Regions from separate parts of the Cytobacillus sp. FSL K6-0129 genome, predicted to be linked through region 2. Evidence: a T-box and tRNA genes for the amino acid it is inferred to sense, from the RefSeq annotation. Region 2 holds a T-box; the other regions hold tRNA genes.
What was found. A T-box is a leader RNA that pairs with one kind of tRNA and senses whether it is charged. The one in region 2 lies ahead of MHI57_RS08340 (valine--tRNA ligase), so its partner is inferred to be a tRNA-Val.
Positions count from the first base shown of each region.

Region 1: it has a tRNA-Val gene. The T-box ahead of MHI57_RS08340 (valine--tRNA ligase) is inferred to sense a tRNA for this amino acid. The anticodon was not compared.
Region 3: it has a tRNA-Val gene. The T-box ahead of MHI57_RS08340 (valine--tRNA ligase) is inferred to sense a tRNA for this amino acid. The anticodon was not compared.
Region 4: it has a tRNA-Val gene. The T-box ahead of MHI57_RS08340 (valine--tRNA ligase) is inferred to sense a tRNA for this amino acid. The anticodon was not compared.

Region 1 covers NZ_JBBOXM010000001.1:2,035,311-2,039,934, forward strand. Annotated here, with positions in the region: gene glgB (1,4-alpha-glucan branching enzyme) at 1-906, opposite strand, end outside; tRNA gene MHI57_RS10005 (tRNA-Glu) at 1,086-1,157, opposite strand; tRNA gene MHI57_RS10010 (tRNA-Ser) at 1,161-1,251, opposite strand; tRNA gene MHI57_RS10015 (tRNA-Asn) at 1,255-1,329, opposite strand; tRNA gene MHI57_RS10020 (tRNA-Ile) at 1,340-1,416, opposite strand; tRNA gene MHI57_RS10025 (tRNA-Gly) at 1,424-1,494, opposite strand; tRNA gene MHI57_RS10030 (tRNA-His) at 1,497-1,572, opposite strand; tRNA gene MHI57_RS10035 (tRNA-Phe) at 1,582-1,654, opposite strand; tRNA gene MHI57_RS10040 (tRNA-Asp) at 1,674-1,750, opposite strand; tRNA gene MHI57_RS10045 (tRNA-Met) at 1,754-1,827, opposite strand; tRNA gene MHI57_RS10050 (tRNA-Ser) at 1,841-1,933, opposite strand; tRNA gene MHI57_RS10055 (tRNA-Ile) at 1,940-2,016, opposite strand; tRNA gene MHI57_RS10060 (tRNA-Met) at 2,030-2,106, opposite strand; tRNA gene MHI57_RS10065 (tRNA-Ala) at 2,132-2,207, opposite strand; tRNA gene MHI57_RS10070 (tRNA-Pro) at 2,231-2,307, opposite strand; tRNA gene MHI57_RS10075 (tRNA-Arg) at 2,316-2,389, opposite strand; tRNA gene MHI57_RS10080 (tRNA-Leu) at 2,406-2,494, opposite strand; tRNA gene MHI57_RS10085 (tRNA-Gly) at 2,501-2,575, opposite strand; tRNA gene MHI57_RS10090 (tRNA-Leu) at 2,595-2,679, opposite strand; tRNA gene MHI57_RS10095 (tRNA-Lys) at 2,697-2,772, opposite strand; tRNA gene MHI57_RS10100 (tRNA-Thr) at 2,787-2,862, opposite strand; tRNA gene MHI57_RS10105 (tRNA-Val) at 2,879-2,954, opposite strand; rRNA gene rrf (5S ribosomal RNA) at 2,964-3,081, opposite strand; rRNA gene MHI57_RS10115 (23S ribosomal RNA) at 3,393-4,624, opposite strand, start outside.
Region 2 covers NZ_JBBOXM010000001.1:1,687,096-1,691,719, reverse strand. Annotated here, with positions in the region: gene ysxE (spore coat protein YsxE) at 53-1,120, shown strand; T-box leader at 1,430-1,666, shown strand; gene MHI57_RS08340 (valine--tRNA ligase) at 1,743-4,388, shown strand; gene MHI57_RS08335 (bifunctional folylpolyglutamate synthase/dihydrofolate synthase) at 4,461-4,624, shown strand, end outside.
Region 3 covers NZ_JBBOXM010000001.1:2,242,953-2,247,576, reverse strand. Annotated here, with positions in the region: rRNA gene MHI57_RS11305 (23S ribosomal RNA) at 1-1,949, shown strand, start outside; rRNA gene rrf (5S ribosomal RNA) at 2,220-2,336, shown strand; tRNA gene MHI57_RS11295 (tRNA-Glu) at 2,367-2,441, shown strand; tRNA gene MHI57_RS11290 (tRNA-Val) at 2,446-2,521, shown strand; tRNA gene MHI57_RS11285 (tRNA-Thr) at 2,537-2,612, shown strand; tRNA gene MHI57_RS11280 (tRNA-Lys) at 2,627-2,702, shown strand; tRNA gene MHI57_RS11275 (tRNA-Leu) at 2,712-2,793, shown strand; tRNA gene MHI57_RS11270 (tRNA-Gly) at 2,817-2,891, shown strand; tRNA gene MHI57_RS11265 (tRNA-Arg) at 2,895-2,968, shown strand; tRNA gene MHI57_RS11260 (tRNA-Pro) at 2,977-3,053, shown strand; tRNA gene MHI57_RS11255 (tRNA-Ala) at 3,077-3,152, shown strand; tRNA gene MHI57_RS11250 (tRNA-Met) at 3,178-3,251, shown strand; tRNA gene MHI57_RS11245 (tRNA-Ser) at 3,268-3,360, shown strand; tRNA gene MHI57_RS11240 (tRNA-Met) at 3,375-3,448, shown strand; tRNA gene MHI57_RS11235 (tRNA-Asp) at 3,452-3,528, shown strand; tRNA gene MHI57_RS11230 (tRNA-Phe) at 3,548-3,623, shown strand; tRNA gene MHI57_RS11225 (tRNA-Tyr) at 3,637-3,720, shown strand; tRNA gene MHI57_RS11220 (tRNA-Trp) at 3,724-3,797, shown strand; tRNA gene MHI57_RS11215 (tRNA-His) at 3,804-3,879, shown strand; tRNA gene MHI57_RS11210 (tRNA-Gln) at 3,896-3,967, shown strand; tRNA gene MHI57_RS11205 (tRNA-Cys) at 3,972-4,042, shown strand; tRNA gene MHI57_RS11200 (tRNA-Leu) at 4,047-4,128, shown strand; tRNA gene MHI57_RS11195 (tRNA-Gly) at 4,146-4,216, shown strand; tRNA gene MHI57_RS11190 (tRNA-Ile) at 4,224-4,300, shown strand; tRNA gene MHI57_RS11185 (tRNA-Asn) at 4,311-4,385, shown strand; tRNA gene MHI57_RS11180 (tRNA-Arg) at 4,401-4,474, shown strand.
Region 4 covers NZ_JBBOXM010000001.1:4,471,066-4,475,689, forward strand. Annotated here, with positions in the region: rRNA gene MHI57_RS22725 (23S ribosomal RNA) at 1-2,286, shown strand, start outside; rRNA gene rrf (5S ribosomal RNA) at 2,516-2,633, shown strand; tRNA gene MHI57_RS22735 (tRNA-Asn) at 2,653-2,727, shown strand; tRNA gene MHI57_RS22740 (tRNA-Ser) at 2,730-2,823, shown strand; tRNA gene MHI57_RS22745 (tRNA-Glu) at 2,839-2,913, shown strand; tRNA gene MHI57_RS22750 (tRNA-Val) at 2,918-2,993, shown strand; tRNA gene MHI57_RS22755 (tRNA-Met) at 3,004-3,077, shown strand; tRNA gene MHI57_RS22760 (tRNA-Asp) at 3,081-3,157, shown strand; tRNA gene MHI57_RS22765 (tRNA-Phe) at 3,212-3,287, shown strand; tRNA gene MHI57_RS22770 (tRNA-Thr) at 3,291-3,363, shown strand; tRNA gene MHI57_RS22775 (tRNA-Tyr) at 3,375-3,458, shown strand; tRNA gene MHI57_RS22780 (tRNA-Trp) at 3,462-3,535, shown strand; tRNA gene MHI57_RS22785 (tRNA-His) at 3,542-3,617, shown strand; tRNA gene MHI57_RS22790 (tRNA-Gln) at 3,664-3,738, shown strand; tRNA gene MHI57_RS22795 (tRNA-Gly) at 3,744-3,818, shown strand; tRNA gene MHI57_RS22800 (tRNA-Cys) at 3,838-3,911, shown strand; tRNA gene MHI57_RS22805 (tRNA-Leu) at 3,943-4,031, shown strand; tRNA gene MHI57_RS22810 (tRNA-Leu) at 4,053-4,134, shown strand; gene MHI57_RS22815 (hypothetical protein) at 4,322-4,612, opposite strand.

The sequences.
Region 1 (4,624 bases), 350 kb from region 2:
ATGGTATTTTTCCATCCAAAAAATAGCATTGGATATGAGGAAACTATGAACCTCTGTTTTACTTAAATTAAAATTAGCTGTACCCCAAACAAAATTTTCCCTATCAGCTTCTGTTTCGTATTCATAAACATATTCACCATCTAAACAATATAGCCCATGTTGATCTTTACAGAAATGTCCTGGTACCCAATCTAAAATAACACCAATATTATTTTGATGACATTGATCAATAAAAAACATTAAATCTTTTGGTTCACCATATCTACTAGTAGCCGAATAATAGCCTGTTCCTTGATACCCCCATGAACGATCATAAGGGTGTTCAATTATAGGCATCAATTCAATATGTGTAAAACCATGCTCCTTTACGTAAGGAATGATTTCTTCTGCTAGTTCACTGTATGTCAATAAAAGGCCATTCCTCTTTTTCCATGTACCTAAGTGCATCTCATATATCATCATAGGTTCTGAAAATGCTTTCCTTTGTTGTTTTTCCTTTTGCCAGCCTTGGTCCTTCCATTTGTAACCTTCTAAGGAATAAACAATCGAAGCAGTACTAGGCCGTAATTCTGAACAAAAAGCAAAAGGATCAGCCTTTAAAAAAGTTTGTTCATCCTTGTTCTTAATTGCATATTTATAAAGTTCTCCTGTTAAATCTCCATCTAGCTGAATTCTCCATATCCCCTCTTTATTTACTTTATCTAATGAAAAACCTTCGCCATTCCAATGATTAAAAGAACCAACTAATGATATTGAGGTGGCATGTGGAGCATAGATAGTAAAGGAAGTAACCCAATTATCTCCTTCTTTATGACGGTGTGATCCAAACAGTTCGTATGCCTTAAATAAGCTTCCTTCATGAAACAAGTGCATTTCGAATTCAGTGGGGTATGCAGTTGTATTCATCTTAATTCATTCCACTCCTTGTATTACATTACTCTTTCTTAAATAATTCGTCTTAAGTATAAAAATCCCTTGTTATTTTTCGAATTATTTTGACATCTAATGACAGATAATATAACATCCAAAAAGTGTTAGCCACATAAAAAAGAAGCTGTCAACTTATGTTGACAGCTTCTTTTTTATGACCCCTACGGGATTCGAACCCGTGTTACCGCCGTGAAAGGGCGGTGTCTTAACCGCTTGACCAAGGGGCCAACTGGCGGAGAAGGAGGGATTTGAACCCTCGCGCCGGTTGCCCGACCTACACCCTTAGCAGGGGCGCCTCTTCAGCCACTTGAGTACTTCTCCATATGGCTCCGCAGGTAGGATTCGAACCTACGACCGTTCGGTTAACAGCCGAATGCTCTACCACTGAGCTACTGCGGAATAATATAAATGGTGGGCCTAAATGGACTCGAACCATCGACCTCACGCTTATCAGGCGTGCGCTCTAACCAGCTGAGCTATAGGCCCCTATTTAAGCGGGTGAAGGGAATCGAACCCTCATCATCAGCTTGGAAGGCTGAGGTTTTACCACTAAACTACACCCGCAATGGGGCGGCTGATGGGAATCGAACCCACGAATGTCGGAACCACAATCCGATGCGTTAACCACTTCGCCACAACCGCCATAAAAGATGGCTCAGGACGGAATCGAACCGCCGACACAAGGATTTTCAGTCCTTTGCTCTACCGACTGAGCTACTGAGCCAAAATAATAAATATGTAAATGGCGGTCCGGACGGGACTCGAACCCGCGACCTCCTGCGTGACAGGCAGGCATTCTAACCAACTGAACTACCGGACCAGATTGCGGGGGCAGGATTTGAACCTGCGACCTTCGGGTTATGAGCCCGACGAGCTACCGGACTGCTCCACCCCGCGATAATAATATGAATGGCGGAGGAAGAGGGATTCGAACCCCCGCGGGCTTTAACACCCCTGTCGGTTTTCAAGACCGATCCCTTCAGCCAGACTTGGGTATTCCTCCGAATAATGGTGGACCTTGTAGGACTCGAACCTACGACCGGACGGTTATGAGCCGTCTGCTCTAACCAGCTGAGCTAAAGGTCCATCATTCTATCTATGGTAGCGGCGGAGGGGATCGAACCCCCGACCTCACGGGTATGAACCGTACGCTCTAGCCAGCTGAGCTACACCGCCATAGAATATTTTGTATAAAATTAATTGGTGGAGCCTAGCGGGATCGAACCGCTGACCTCCTGCGTGCAAAGCAGGCGCTCTCCCAGCTGAGCTAAGGCCCCTAAAAATATATATGTATATCTAGTGGTCGGGAAGACAGGATTCGAACCTGCGACCCCTTGGTCCCAAACCAAGTGCTCTACCAAGCTGAGCTACTTCCCGATACAAAACGCGCCCGAGAGGAGTCGAACCCCTAACCTTTTGATCCGTAGTCAAACGCTCTATCCAATTGAGCTACGGGCGCTTAATTTTAAAAAGAATGGTGCCGAGGACCGGAATCGAACCGGTACGGTAGTCACCTACCGCAGGATTTTAAGTCCTGTGCGTCTGCCAGTTCCGCCACCCCGGCACATATTGGAGCGGAAGACGGGATTCGAACCCGCGACCCTCACCTTGGCAAGGTGATGTTCTACCACTGAACTACTTCCGCAAATATTTAAAATGAAAAATGGTGCGGGTGAAGGGAGTCGAACCCCCACGCCTTGCGGCGCCAGATCCTAAGTCTGGTGCGTCTGCCAATTCCGCCACACCCGCATATTAAAATGATCAAATGGTGAGCCATGAAGGACTCGAACCTTCGACCCTCTGATTAAAAGTCAGATGCTCTACCAACTGAGCTAATGGCTCGTACAAAGCACGAGTGGTGCCGGCCAGAGGACTTGAACCCCCAACCTACTGATTACAAGTCAGTTGCTCTACCAATTGAGCTAGGCCGGCAAATACACACAAAAAATGGTGGAGGATGACGGGATCGAACCGCCGACCCTCTGCTTGTAAGGCAGATGCTCTCCCAGCTGAGCTAATCCTCCAATATGTATGCCCGGCAACGTCCTACTCTCACAAGGGGACAGCCCCTAACTACCATCGGCGCTTTAGAAGCTTAACTTCCGTGTTCGGTATGGGAACGGGTGTGACCTTCTCGCTATCGCCACCGGACTTTTTAAAGACATATATTATTATAACGTCTTTAATAAAATTTTCAAGAGAAATTTTAAATCATTCTCTGAAAACTAGGTAATGTTGAAGAAGATATTTATGAGTAATCGCCTATGCGTTGCTGATGCGACTACTTACGTAGTGCTGTCTAGCTGCGGCGGCTTGGAGCCGCCCGCATTTCGTATTGTCCAGCTACAGCGCCTAGGTGCTCGAGGTCATAAGTCAAATTTGTCATGAGGTTAAAGAACAACCTCCTGTCAAATCTGTCTTATGCTTGTCGCACCTGTGCAAGGCGCTTTCGCTTTTCGTTTTTGGTTAAGTCCTCGATCGATTAGTATTAGTCAGCTGCATGTGTCGCCACACTTCCACCTCTAACCTATCAACCTGATCATCTTTCAGGGATCTTACTAGCTTGCGCTATGGGAAATCTCATCTCGAGGGGGGCTTCATGCTTAGATGCTTTCAGCACTTATCCCTTCCGCACATAGCTACCCAGCGATGCCTTTGGCAAGACAACTGGTACACCAGCGGTGCGTCCATCCCGGTCCTCTCGTACTAAGGACAGCTCCTCTCAAATTTCCTGCGCCCACGACGGATAGGGACCGAACTGTCTCACGACGTTCTGAACCCAGCTCGCGTACCGCTTTAATGGGCGAACAGCCCAACCCTTGGGACCGACTACAGCCCCAGGATGCGATGAGCCGACATCGAGGTGCCAAACCTCCCCGTCGATGTGGACTCTTGGGGGAGATAAGCCTGTTATCCCCGGGGTAGCTTTTATCCGTTGAGCGATGGCCCTTCCATGCGGAACCACCGGATCACTAAGCCCGACTTTCGTCCCTGCTCGACTTGTAGGTCTCGCAGTCAAGCTCCCTTGTGCCTTTACACTCTACGAATGATTTCCAACCATTCTGAGGGAACCTTTGGGCGCCTCCGTTACTCTTTAGGAGGCGACCGCCCCAGTCAAACTGCCCACCTGACACTGTCTCCCATCCCGATAAGGGATGTGGGTTAGAATTTCAATACAGCCAGGGTAGTATCCCACCGACGCCTCCACCGAAGCTAGCGCTCCGGCTTCTAAGGCTCCTACCTATCCTGTACAAGCTGTACCAAAATTCAATATCAGGCTACAGTAAAGCTCCACGGGGTCTTTCCGTCCTGTCGCGGGTAACCTGCATCTTCACAGGTACTATAATTTCACCGAGTCTCTCGTTGAGACAGTGCCCAGATCGTTACGCCTTTCGTGCGGGTCGGAACTTACCCGACAAGGAATTTCGCTACCTTAGGACCGTTATAGTTACGGCCGCCGTTTACTGGGGCTTCGATTCAAAGCTTCGCGTGAGCTAACCTCTCCTCTTAACCTTCCAGCACCGGGCAGGCGTCAGCCCCTATACTTCGCCTTGCGGCTTCGCAGAGACCTGTGTTTTTGCTAAACAGTCGCCTGGGCCTATTCACTGCGGCTCATCAAGGCTTTAACACCCTAATGAGCACCCCTTCTCCCGAAGTTACGGGGTCATTTTGCCGAGTTCCTTAACGAGAGTTC
Region 2 (4,624 bases):
GTCACTTGTTTACTTACACAGTTTAGGTAAGCGAGGAAAGTGAGTGGTCTAAGTGGCAAAGGAAAATAGATTAAAAAAATATGGTCCGATCTTAAAACACTATGCACTTGAGCCAAATTTCATCGAAAGTTTTGGTAGCGTTCAAAAGGTTTACTCTAGCAAAGGTGTTTTTTCTTTAAAAAAAATAAAAGCAAATCATGGTGCGGACTTCATTCGTTATATTCAGCAATTATACCAAATGGGTTATAACCGGATCGTCCCGATTTATCCGACGGTTGATGGTAGGTATGCCGTTTTACACAACCAAAAGCTGTATTATTTAATGCCTTGGCTAGCTAATGAGATTAAAGAAGATCAATTTGAACGGCATCAACAAATGTTTAGAGAACTTGCTCGCTTGCATGTCTTAAGTACGAAAGAAGTGGAAGTCTCCAAAGAAGAACGTGAAGAGCATTATGAAAATACGTTACTAGAATGGGAAAAGCAGAGTGAATTTTTGGATGGTTTTATTGAAACATGTGAATCTAGGGAATATTTATCTCCTTATGAATTGATGTTTACACAATATTATAATGATATCGCTCAAGCTTTAACTTTCTCAACGAAGAAATTAAAGGATTGGTACGAAAAAACGAAGGAAGAGGAAAAAGTTCGTACAGCTGTTATACATGGAAAAATTTCTACTGAACATTTCTTGTATGATGAGCGCGGATATGGCTATTTTTTGAATTTTGAAGAAGCGAAGAGAAGTTCACCTATGCATGATCTTCTTCCGTTCTTATCAAGGTCATTAAAAACCTTTCCGAAGCGTGCGGACGATGCTGTCGATTGGATTTACACTTATTTTAAGCATTATCCGTTTAGAGAAGATGAAATGCTGTTATTTCAAAGTTATTTTGCTCATCCAGGGCCTGTCATTCGCGCAGCAGAAAAATATCATAATGGTAAGTCAAAAAAGAATGAAAGAAAGCATGTAGAGCATATACAAAGGCAATTTTGGTTATTAAAAAATACGGAATATGTGGCTATGAGGATTGATGAAATTGAGCGTCAGAAAAAACAAGCACAAGAAGCAGCTGAGAAGGCGAATGCAGAACAAGAAGGAGCCCAAAATGGATAAAACCTGGGCTCCTATATTCATTTTAAGAGAATCCAAATGGTAAACAAACTCACTCAGTAAAAGCAAGTTTTATATCTTAGGGTATACCTTTCTACCCCTCCTCGAAAGTTTACATTTAGGTAGTGGATTTCTCTTTTGCATCCTCATCCCGCGCATATTCCCTCATACATAGGCAGGCTCAAAATATGAGCAATTTTTTTTACAGGTTTGTTCCCTTTTTTTATTATCATGTATATAATAAAAAAAATTGGTCATCCTTATTGACTATAGTGACTATTTTTAGGTAGTATTACTTTATATTCAAACAAATGAAAAGCTTTGATAGGGAAGAGTACATTGGCGCTTTGCTTTAAGAGAGGAAAATCAATTGCTGTGAGATTTTCTAAGCGAACCCATTGGAAGGTCGCCCTGGAGCTTCTTTCGTGAACGTAGTTCTATTATTAGCGAAAGACGGGAACGCCGTTATCCATTCGAGAGTCAATTACTAAAGTTTATGGTAATTGAAAAAAAGGTGGTACCGCGGAAGCAACTCCATTCGTCCTTTTTGTGACGAGTGGAGTTTTTTATTTTGCTTTTGTTTGATTGTTAACGATAAGCGAATGTGAGAAAGGATGAATAGGCGATGGAAGAGAATAATATCACGATGCCAACAAAATATGACCCTCAGTCTATTGAACAAGGTCGTTATGATTGGTGGTTAAAAGGAAAATATTTTGAGGCAAAAGATGATCCACAGAAAAAACCTTATACAATTGTGATACCGCCACCAAATGTAACGGGAAGGTTGCATCTTGGTCATGCATGGGATACAACGCTTCAAGATATTTTGACGAGAATGAAGCGCATGCAAGGGTATGATGTTTTGTGGTTACCTGGTATGGACCATGCAGGTATTGCTACTCAAGCAAAAGTTGAACAAAAACTGCGCGAAGAAGGAAAAAGTCGTTATGATCTTGGTCGTGAAGCGTTTGTAGAGGAAACGTGGAAATGGACGAATGAATATAAAGGACATATTAGACAACAATGGTCTAAGCTTGGTCTCGGTCTAGATTATAACCGTGAACGCTTTACACTAGACGAAGGGTTATCAGATGCTGTACAAGAAGTTTTCGTTGCTTTATACAATAAAGGTTTGATTTATAGAGGCGAGTATATTATTAACTGGGACCCTTCTACTCAAACAGCTTTATCAGATATAGAAGTGATCCATAAAGATGTTCAAGGGGCGTTCTATCATATGCGCTATCCATTAACAGATGGTAGTGGTCATATTGAAATTGCGACAACAAGACCTGAAACGATGCTAGGTGATACAGCGGTTGCCGTTCACCCTAAAGATGAGCGTTATCAACACTTGATTGGTAAAACGGTGAAACTACCTATTACTGGCAGAGAAATTCCGATTGTTGCAGATGATTATGTTGACATGGAATTTGGTTCAGGAGCAGTAAAAATTACACCAGCTCATGACCCAAATGACTTTGAAATTGGTAATCGTCATAACCTAACAAGAATTCTAGTAATGAATGAAGACGGGTCAATGAATGAGAATGCTGGCAAATATCAAGGGCTAGATCGTTTCGAATGTCGTAAACAAATCGTTAAAGATTTGCAAGAAGAAGGTATTCTTTTTGAAATCGAAGAGCATCTTCATTCTGTTGGTCATTCAGAACGTAGTGGAGCAGTTGTAGAACCTTATTTGTCTACCCAATGGTTTGTAAAAATGCAACCACTTGCGGATGCGTCTGTTGAGTTACAAAAGGGTGAAGATAAAGTCAACTTCGTTCCAGATCGTTTTGAAAATACGTATTTACGCTGGATGGAAAATATTCGTGACTGGTGTATTTCTCGTCAACTTTGGTGGGGCCATCGCATCCCAGCTTGGTATCATAAGGAAACAGGTGAAGTATATGTAGGAACAGAAGCACCGAGTGATAGTGAGAACTGGAAACAAGATGAAGATGTGCTTGATACATGGTTTTCATCAGCGTTATGGCCATTCTCTACATTAGGTTGGCCGAATGAAGAAAGTGCTGATTTTAAACGCTATTATCCGACTGATGCGTTAGTAACCGGCTATGATATCATTTTCTTCTGGGTATCTAGAATGATTTTCCAAGGTATTGAATTTACTGGTGGCCGTCCATTTAAAGATGTACTTATTCACGGATTGGTTCGTGATGCGGAAGGTCGTAAGATGAGTAAGTCACTAGGTAATGGTGTTGATCCAATGGATGTTATTGAGAAATATGGTGCAGACTCTTTGCGCTATTTCTTATCAACAGGAAGCTCACCAGGTCAGGATTTGCGTTTCAGCTTTGAAAAAGTAGAATCTACGTGGAATTTTGCCAATAAAATATGGAACGCTTCTCGATTTGCCTTAATGAACATGAATGGATTAACTTATGATGAAATTGATTTAACCGATGAAAAATCGGTTGCAGATAAATGGATTTTAACGCGCTTAAATGAAACAATTGAAACGGTAACAAGGTTGTCCGATCGTTATGAGTTTGGTGAAGTGGGCAGAATCCTCTATAACTTCATTTGGGATGATTTCTGTGACTGGTATATTGAAATGGCAAAACTGCCATTATACGGTGAAGATGAAGCGGCTAAACAGACAACAAGATCTGTTCTCGCTTATGTATTAGACCAAACAATGAGATTATTGCATCCATTCATGCCGTTTATTACAGAGGAAATCTGGCAAAACCTCCCTCATAAAGGAGAATCGATTACAGTTGCCTCTTGGCCGACTGTGAATGAAGAGCTTTCCGATAAAGCAGCAGCAGAAGAAATGAAACTGCTTGTGGAAATTATTCGTTCTGTACGTAATATTCGTGCAGAGGTAAACACACCATTGAGTAAGAAGATTGATATGCTCATCAAAACAAAAGATGAAAATGTACAGAAGGTTTTAAGTAAAAATGTTGGTTATATTGAACGCTTCTGTAACCCTGAGCAATTAACCATTGCGATTGATGCAAAAGCACCTGATAAAGCGATGACAGCAATTGTTACTGGAGCAGAAATTATTCTGCCATTAGCAGGTTTAATTAATATTGATGAAGAAATTGCTCGTTTACAAAAAGAATGGGATAAGTTAAATAAAGAAGTAGAACGTGTTCAGAAAAAATTAAGTAATGAAGGTTTTATTAAGAAAGCACCTGAAAAAGTAATCGCTGAAGAAAAAGCGAAAGAACAAGATTATAGCGAAAAACGTTCAGCAGTTGAAGCAAGAATGAACGAATTAAAAGGTGAATAAGGTATAATAGGAGAGGAGGCGAAATATCGTCTCCTCTTATAATGGTTATATTAATAAAGGTGGCAGATAGAAATGTTTACAACATATGAAGAAGCAATTGGTTGGATTCATTCTCGTCTTCGTCTTGGGATCAAACCAGGATTACAAAGGATGGAATGGATGATGGGAAAATTGAATCATCCAGAAAGAAGACTGAAGGTTATACATATAGGGGGAACGAACGGTAAAGGTTCGAC
Region 3 (4,624 bases), 560 kb from region 2:
GGAGTCAGACTGCGAGTGATAAGATCCGTAGTCAAGAGGGAAACAGCCCAGACCACCAGCTAAGGTCCCAAAGTATACGTTAAGTGGAAAAGGATGTGGAGTTGCTTAGACAACCAGGATGTTGGCTTAGAAGCAGCCACCATTTAAAGAGTGCGTAATAGCTCACTGGTCGAGTGACTCCGCGCCGAAAATGTACCGGGGCTAAACGTATCACCGAAGCTGTGGATTGAACATCGTTGATGTTCAGTGGTAGGAGAGCGTTCTAAGGGCGTTGAAGCTAGACCGTAAGGACTGGTGGAGCGCTTAGAAGTGAGAATGCCGGTATGAGTAGCGAAAGATGGGTGAGAATCCCATCCACCGAATGCCTAAGGTTTCCTGAGGAAGGCTCGTCCGCTCAGGGTTAGTCGGGACCTAAGCCGAGGCTGAAAAGCGTAGGCGATGGACAACAGGTTGATATTCCTGTACCACCGTATTCTGTTTGAGTGATGGGGGGACGCAGGAGGATAGGGTAAGCGCACTATTGGATGTGCGTCTAAGCAGTTAGAGGGACCATGAGGCAAATCCCATGGTCATATACCTTGAGCTGTGATAGCGAGGGAAATTTAGTACCGAAGTTCTTGATTCCACACTGCCAAGAAAAGCCTCTAGCGAGGAATAAGGTGCCCGTACCGCAAACCGACACAGGTAGGCGAGGAGAGAATCCTAAGGTGAGCGAGAGAACTCTCGTTAAGGAACTCGGCAAAATGACCCCGTAACTTCGGGAGAAGGGGTGCTCATTAGGGTGTTAAAGCCTTGATGAGCCGCAGTGAATAGGCCCAGGCGACTGTTTAGCAAAAACACAGGTCTCTGCGAAGCCGCAAGGCGAAGTATAGGGGCTGACGCCTGCCCGGTGCTGGAAGGTTAAGAGGAGAGGTTAGCTCACGCGAAGCTTTGAATCGAAGCCCCAGTAAACGGCGGCCGTAACTATAACGGTCCTAAGGTAGCGAAATTCCTTGTCGGGTAAGTTCCGACCCGCACGAAAGGCGTAACGATCTGGGCACTGTCTCAACGAGAGACTCGGTGAAATTATAGTACCTGTGAAGATGCAGGTTACCCGCGACAGGACGGAAAGACCCCGTGGAGCTTTACTGTAGCCTGATATTGAATTTTGGTACAGCTTGTACAGGATAGGTAGGAGCCTTAGAAGCCGGAGCGCTAGCTTCGGTGGAGGCGTCGGTGGGATACTACCCTGGCTGTATTGAAATTCTAACCCACATCCCTTATCGGGATGGGAGACAGTGTCAGGTGGGCAGTTTGACTGGGGCGGTCGCCTCCTAAAGAGTAACGGAGGCGCCCAAAGGTTCCCTCAGAATGGTTGGAAATCATTCGTAGAGTGTAAAGGCACAAGGGAGCTTGACTGCGAGACCTACAAGTCGAGCAGGGACGAAAGTCGGGCTTAGTGATCCGGTGGTTCCGCATGGAAGGGCCATCGCTCAACGGATAAAAGCTACCCCGGGGATAACAGGCTTATCTCCCCCAAGAGTCCACATCGACGGGGAGGTTTGGCACCTCGATGTCGGCTCATCGCATCCTGGGGCTGTAGTCGGTCCCAAGGGTTGGGCTGTTCGCCCATTAAAGCGGTACGCGAGCTGGGTTCAGAACGTCGTGAGACAGTTCGGTCCCTATCCGTCGTGGGCGCAGGAAATTTGAGAGGAGCTGTCCTTAGTACGAGAGGACCGGGATGGACGCACCGCTGGTGTACCAGTTGTCTTGCCAAAGGCATCGCTGGGTAGCTATGTGCGGAAGGGATAAGTGCTGAAAGCATCTAAGCATGAAGCCCCCCTCGAGATGAGATTTCCCATAGCGCAAGCTAGTAAGATCCCTGAAAGATGATCAGGTTGATAGGTTAGAGGTGGAAGTGTGGCGACACATGCAGCTGACTAATACTAATCGATCGAGGACTTAACCAAAAACGAAAAGCGAAAGCGCCTTGCACAGGTGCGACAAGCATAAGACAGATTTGACAGGAGGTTGTTCTTTAACCTCATGACAAATTTGACTTATGACCTCGAGCACCTAGGCGCTGTAGCTGGACAATACGAAATGCGGGCGGCTCCAAGCCGCCGCAGCTAGACAGCACTACGTAAGTAGTCGCATCAGCAACGCATAGGCGATTACTCATAAATATCTTCTTCAACATTACCTAGTTTTGAGGGAACGATTCCCTTACAATTTCATAGTCCGGTGGCGATAGCGAGAAGGTCACACCCGTTCCCATACCGAACACGGAAGTTAAGCTTCTCAGCGCCGATGGTAGTTAGGGGCTGTCCCCTTGTGAGAGTAGGACGCTGCCGGGCAAACTACCCCAATTTTTGGGGTTATTTTTTGGCCCCTTGGTCAAGCGGTTAAGACACCGCCCTTTCACGGCGGTAACACGGGTTCGAATCCCGTAGGGGTCACCATTTTGGAGGATTAGCTCAGCTGGGAGAGCATCTGCCTTACAAGCAGAGGGTCGGCGGTTCGATCCCGTCATCCTCCACCATTTTTGTGTTTATTTGCCGGCCTAGCTCAATTGGTAGAGCAACTGACTTGTAATCAGTAGGTTGGGGGTTCAAGTCCTCTGGCCGGCACCACTCGTCCTTTGTACGAGCCATTAGCTCAGTTGGTAGAGCATCTGACTTTTAATCAGAGGGTCGAAGGTTCGAGTCCTTCATGGCTCACCATTTATATTTGCGGGTGTGGCGGAATTGGCAGACGCACCAGACTTAGGATCTGGCGCCGCAAGGCGTGGGGGTTCGACTCCCTTCACCCGCATTAGTATTTTATAATGAATATTTGCGGAAGTAGTTCAGTGGTAGAACATCACCTTGCCAAGGTGAGGGTCGCGGGTTCGAATCCCGTCTTCCGCTCCATATGCGCCCGTAGCTCAATTGGATAGAGCGTTTGACTACGGATCAAAAGGTTAGGGGTTCGACTCCTCTCGGGCGCGTTTTGTATCGGGAAGTAGCTCAGCTTGGTAGAGCACTTGGTTTGGGACCAAGGGGTCGCAGGTTCGAATCCTGTCTTCCCGACCACTAGATATACATATATATTTTTAGGGGCCTTAGCTCAGCTGGGAGAGCGCCTGCTTTGCACGCAGGAGGTCAGCGGTTCGATCCCGCTAGGCTCCACCAATTAATTTTATACAAAATATTCTATGGCGGTGTAGCTCAGCTGGCTAGAGCGTACGGTTCATACCCGTGAGGTCGGGGGTTCGATCCCCTCCGCCGCTATTGCTTTTTTATTAATGGAGGAATACCCAAGTCTGGCTGAAGGGATCGGTCTTGAAAACCGACAGGGGTGTTAAAGCCCGCGGGGGTTCGAATCCCTCTTCCTCCGCCATTAATATTTATTATCGCGGGGTGGAGCAGTCCGGTAGCTCGTCGGGCTCATAACCCGAAGGTCGCAGGTTCAAATCCTGCCCCCGCAATCTGGTCCGGTAGTTCAGTTGGTTAGAATGCCTGCCTGTCACGCAGGAGGTCGCGGGTTCGAGTCCCGTCCGGACCGCCATTTACATATTTATTATTTTGGCTCAGTAGCTCAGTCGGTAGAGCAAAGGACTGAAAATCCTTGTGTCGGCGGTTCGATTCCGTCCTGAGCCACCATTTAGTCTTTTTTGGAGGGGTAGCGAAGTGGCTAAACGCGGCGGACTGTAAATCCGCTCCTTCGGGTTCGGCAGTTCGAATCTGCCCCCCTCCACCATCTAGGGGTATAGTTTAATGGTAAAACGAAGGTCTCCAAAACCTTTGATGTGGGTTCGATTCCTACTACCCCTGCCAATTATGGCGGTTGTGGCGAAGTGGTTAACGCATCGGATTGTGGTTCCGACATTCGTGGGTTCGATTCCCATCAGCCGCCCCATTTTTAAACATTTTATTGGGCTATAGCCAAGTGGTAAGGCAACGGATTTTGATTCCGTCATTCGTAGGTTCGAACCCTACTAGCCCAGTTATGGCAGCATAGCCAAGTGGTAAGGCAGAGGTCTGCAAAACCTTTATCCCCGGTTCAAATCCGGGTGTTGCCTTTATGCCGGTGTGGCGGAATTGGCAGACGCGCACGACTCAAAATCGTGTTCCTTCGGGAGTGTCGGTTCGACCCCGACCACCGGTATGTTGAAGTTCTTAAATGCGGGTGTAGTTTAGTGGTAAAACCTCAGCCTTCCAAGCTGATGATGAGGGTTCGATTCCCTTCACCCGCTTAAATAGGGGCCTATAGCTCAGCTGGTTAGAGCGCACGCCTGATAAGCGTGAGGTCGATGGTTCGAGTCCATTTAGGCCCACCATTTATATTATTCCGCAGTAGCTCAGTGGTAGAGCATTCGGCTGTTAACCGAACGGTCGTAGGTTCGAATCCTACCTGCGGAGCCATACATATTTTAGTTTGCGCCTTTAGCTCAGCTGGATAGAGCAACAGCCTTCTAAGCTGTGGGTCAGAGGTTCGAATCCTCTAAGGCGCGTCAAAGCTCTTAAATCTTCTATAAGGTTTATGAGCTTTTTTTGTATGATTAATTTTAAATTAAGCTTCTAGGCATCTAGTTGAAAGCTTTGTAGATAAGTACAAAAAAAAAGCTTCCATGAATGGAAGCTAAAAAGGGGGATTTACACTT
Region 4 (4,624 bases), 2.8 Mb from region 2:
TTAAGTTGGACAGACGGAGCCGTAGCGAAAGCGAGTCTGAATAGGGCGAATTTAGTATGTGGTCGTAGACCCGAAACCAGGTGATCTACCCATGTCCAGGGTGAAGTCCAGGTAACACTGGATGGAGGCCCGAACCCACGTACGTTGAAAAGTGCGGGGATGAGGTGTGGGTAGCGGAGAAATTCCAATCGAACTTGGAGATAGCTGGTTCTCTCCGAAATAGCTTTAGGGCTAGCCTCATGCGTAAGAATCTTGGAGGTAGAGCACTGTTTGGACTAGGGGCCCTCATCGGGTTACCGAATTCAGACAAACTCCGAATGCCAAAGATTTATCCATGGGAGTCAGACTGCGAGTGATAAGATCCGTAGTCAAGAGGGAAACAGCCCAGACCACCAGCTAAGGTCCCAAAGTATACGTTAAGTGGAAAAGGATGTGGAGTTGCTTAGACAACCAGGATGTTGGCTTAGAAGCAGCCACCATTTAAAGAGTGCGTAATAGCTCACTGGTCGAGTGACTCCGCGCCGAAAATGTACCGGGGCTAAACGTATCACCGAAGCTGTGGATTGAACATCGTTGATGTTCAGTGGTAGGAGAGCGTTCTAAGGGCGTTGAAGCTAGACCGTAAGGACTGGTGGAGCGCTTAGAAGTGAGAATGCCGGTATGAGTAGCGAAAGATGGGTGAGAATCCCATCCACCGAATGCCTAAGGTTTCCTGAGGAAGGCTCGTCCGCTCAGGGTTAGTCGGGACCTAAGCCGAGGCTGAAAAGCGTAGGCGATGGACAACAGGTTGATATTCCTGTACCACCGTATTCTGTTTGAGTGATGGGGGGACGCAGGAGGATAGGGTAAGCGCACTATTGGATGTGCGTCTAAGCAGTTAGAGGGACCATGAGGCAAATCCCATGGTCATATACCTTGAGCTGTGATAGCGAGGGAAATTTAGTACCGAAGTTCTTGATTCCACACTGCCAAGAAAAGCCTCTAGCGAGGAATAAGGTGCCCGTACCGCAAACCGACACAGGTAGGCGAGGAGAGAATCCTAAGGTGAGCGAGAGAACTCTCGTTAAGGAACTCGGCAAAATGACCCCGTAACTTCGGGAGAAGGGGTGCTCATTAGGGTGTTAAAGCCTTGATGAGCCGCAGTGAATAGGCCCAGGCGACTGTTTAGCAAAAACACAGGTCTCTGCGAAGCCGCAAGGCGAAGTATAGGGGCTGACGCCTGCCCGGTGCTGGAAGGTTAAGAGGAGAGGTTAGCTCACGCGAAGCTTTGAATCGAAGCCCCAGTAAACGGCGGCCGTAACTATAACGGTCCTAAGGTAGCGAAATTCCTTGTCGGGTAAGTTCCGACCCGCACGAAAGGCGTAACGATCTGGGCACTGTCTCAACGAGAGACTCGGTGAAATTATAGTACCTGTGAAGATGCAGGTTACCCGCGACAGGACGGAAAGACCCCGTGGAGCTTTACTGTAGCCTGATATTGAATTTTGGTACAGCTTGTACAGGATAGGTAGGAGCCTTAGAAGCCGGAGCGCTAGCTTCGGTGGAGGCGTCGGTGGGATACTACCCTGGCTGTATTGAAATTCTAACCCACATCCCTTATCGGGATGGGAGACAGTGTCAGGTGGGCAGTTTGACTGGGGCGGTCGCCTCCTAAAGAGTAACGGAGGCGCCCAAAGGTTCCCTCAGAATGGTTGGAAATCATTCGTAGAGTGTAAAGGCACAAGGGAGCTTGACTGCGAGACCTACAAGTCGAGCAGGGACGAAAGTCGGGCTTAGTGATCCGGTGGTTCCGCATGGAAGGGCCATCGCTCAACGGATAAAAGCTACCCCGGGGATAACAGGCTTATCTCCCCCAAGAGTCCACATCGACGGGGAGGTTTGGCACCTCGATGTCGGCTCATCGCATCCTGGGGCTGTAGTCGGTCCCAAGGGTTGGGCTGTTCGCCCATTAAAGCGGTACGCGAGCTGGGTTCAGAACGTCGTGAGACAGTTCGGTCCCTATCCGTCGTGGGCGCAGGAAATTTGAGAGGAGCTGTCCTTAGTACGAGAGGACCGGGATGGACGCACCGCTGGTGTACCAGTTGTCTTGCCAAAGGCATCGCTGGGTAGCTATGTGCGGAAGGGATAAGTGCTGAAAGCATCTAAGCATGAAGCCCCCCTCGAGATGAGATTTCCCATAGCGCAAGCTAGTAAGATCCCTGAAAGATGATCAGGTTGATAGGTTAGAGGTGGAAGTGTGGCGACACATGCAGCTGACTAATACTAATCGATCGAGGACTTAACCAAAAACGAAAAGCGAAAGCGCCTATCTAGGCGCTGTAGCTGGACAATACGAAATGCGGGCGGCTTCAAGCCGCCGCAGCTAGACAGCACTACGTAAGTAGTCGCGTCAGCACGCATTCAGGCGATTACTCAAAACAATCTTCTTCAACATTACCTAGTTTTCAGAGAATGATTTAAAATTTCTCTTGAAAATTTTATTAAAGACGTTATAATAATATATGTCTTTAAAAAGTCCGGTGGCGATAGCGAGAAGGTCACACCCGTTCCCATACCGAACACGGAAGTTAAGCTTCTAAAGCGCCGATGGTAGTTAGGGGCTGTCCCCTTGTGAGAGTAGGAAGTTGCCGGGCATACATACTATTAAATTATTCCGCAGTAGCTCAGTGGTAGAGCATTCGGCTGTTAACCGAACGGTCGTAGGTTCGAATCCTACCTGCGGAGCCAATGGAGAGCTGTCCGAGCTGGCCGAAGGAGCACGATTGGAAATCGTGTAGGCGGTTTATAGCCGTCTCAAGGGTTCAAATCCCTTGCTCTCCGCCATTAAACATATAAATTGGCCCCTTGGTCAAGCGGTTAAGACACCGCCCTTTCACGGCGGTAACACGGGTTCGAATCCCGTAGGGGTCACCATTTTGGAGGATTAGCTCAGCTGGGAGAGCATCTGCCTTACAAGCAGAGGGTCGGCGGTTCGATCCCGTCATCCTCCACCATTCATATTATCGCGGGGTGGAGCAGTCCGGTAGCTCGTCGGGCTCATAACCCGAAGGTCGCAGGTTCAAATCCTGCCCCCGCAATTTGGTCCGGTAGTTCAGTTGGTTAGAATGCCTGCCTGTCACGCAGGAGGTCGCGGGTTCGAGTCCCGTCCGGACCGCCACTACATAAATTCACACAAATTAATTTAAAACATATTGTAAAACGTATAAGTTTTGGCTCAGTAGCTCAGTCGGTAGAGCAAAGGACTGAAAATCCTTGTGTCGGCGGTTCGATTCCGTCCTGAGCCACCATTTGCCGGCCTAGCTCAATTGGTAGAGCAACTGACTTGTAATCAGTAGGTTGGGGGTTCAAGTCCTCTGGCCGGCATTGTTTTTTATGGAGGGGTAGCGAAGTGGCTAAACGCGGCGGACTGTAAATCCGCTCCTTCGGGTTCGGCAGTTCGAATCTGCCCCCCTCCACCATCTAGGGGTATAGTTTAATGGTAAAACGAAGGTCTCCAAAACCTTTGATGTGGGTTCGATTCCTACTACCCCTGCCAATTATGGCGGTTGTGGCGAAGTGGTTAACGCATCGGATTGTGGTTCCGACATTCGTGGGTTCGATTCCCATCAGCCGCCCCATTATTTTAAATTCACATTTTTTGCTTTCATGCATAGAATATACAAATGGGCTATAGCCAAGTGGTAAGGCAACGGATTTTGATTCCGTCATTCGCAGGTTCGAACCCTGCTAGCCCAGCCAGATCTGCGGAAGTAGTTCAGTGGTAGAACATCACCTTGCCAAGGTGAGGGTCGCGGGTTCGAATCCCGTCTTCCGCTCCAAGTAGTTATTTATATTGATGGCGGCATAGCCAAGTGGTAAGGCAGAGGTCTGCAAAACCTTCACCACCGGTTCAAATCCGGTTGCCGCCTCCAATACATATTCACTCATTTTTATACACCTCATGCCGGGGTGGCGGAACTGGCAGACGCACAGGACTTAAAATCCTGCGGTAGGTGACTACCGTACCGGTTCGATTCCGGTCCTCGGCACCATAATTAAATAAAAGAATATTTGCCGGTGTGGCGGAATTGGCAGACGCGCACGACTCAAAATCGTGTTCCGTAAGGAGTGTCGGTTCGACCCCGACCACCGGTATTCTGACGTTCAAATACGTCCATTTTAAAAAACGTTAAAAGCTCACAAATGTTGATTTATCAAGGTTTGTGAGCTTTTCTCTTTTTTGAGAACACGATAGAAAACGATAAGAATTGATTTCTTTTTACACAAATTTTACACATAGAAATCCCTTGATGACATTGATTTATTTAGATGTAAGTTGCATCTATGTTTTACACAAAATGGTCCCTAAGCGCATCAATGAGTAACTAATTATTAATTTTTCTCTTTTTTTAAGAATTCTTTCTTGGAATGCTATGTAGCGTTCTATGGTAAGGAGGTAATGTGCTTCAGACTTTGAAAATTCTTTTTCAATAGTTTCTCTCATAATGTTAGTAATTTGACTCTCACCCTTATAGATGCCTTTATTGATTAATCCATTTAAACGGCCTTCATAGTCACGAGCAGACTTTTCACCAATCTGATACTCCTTCATAAGAAAATCTTTAAATTTCATCGTAGAATTCCC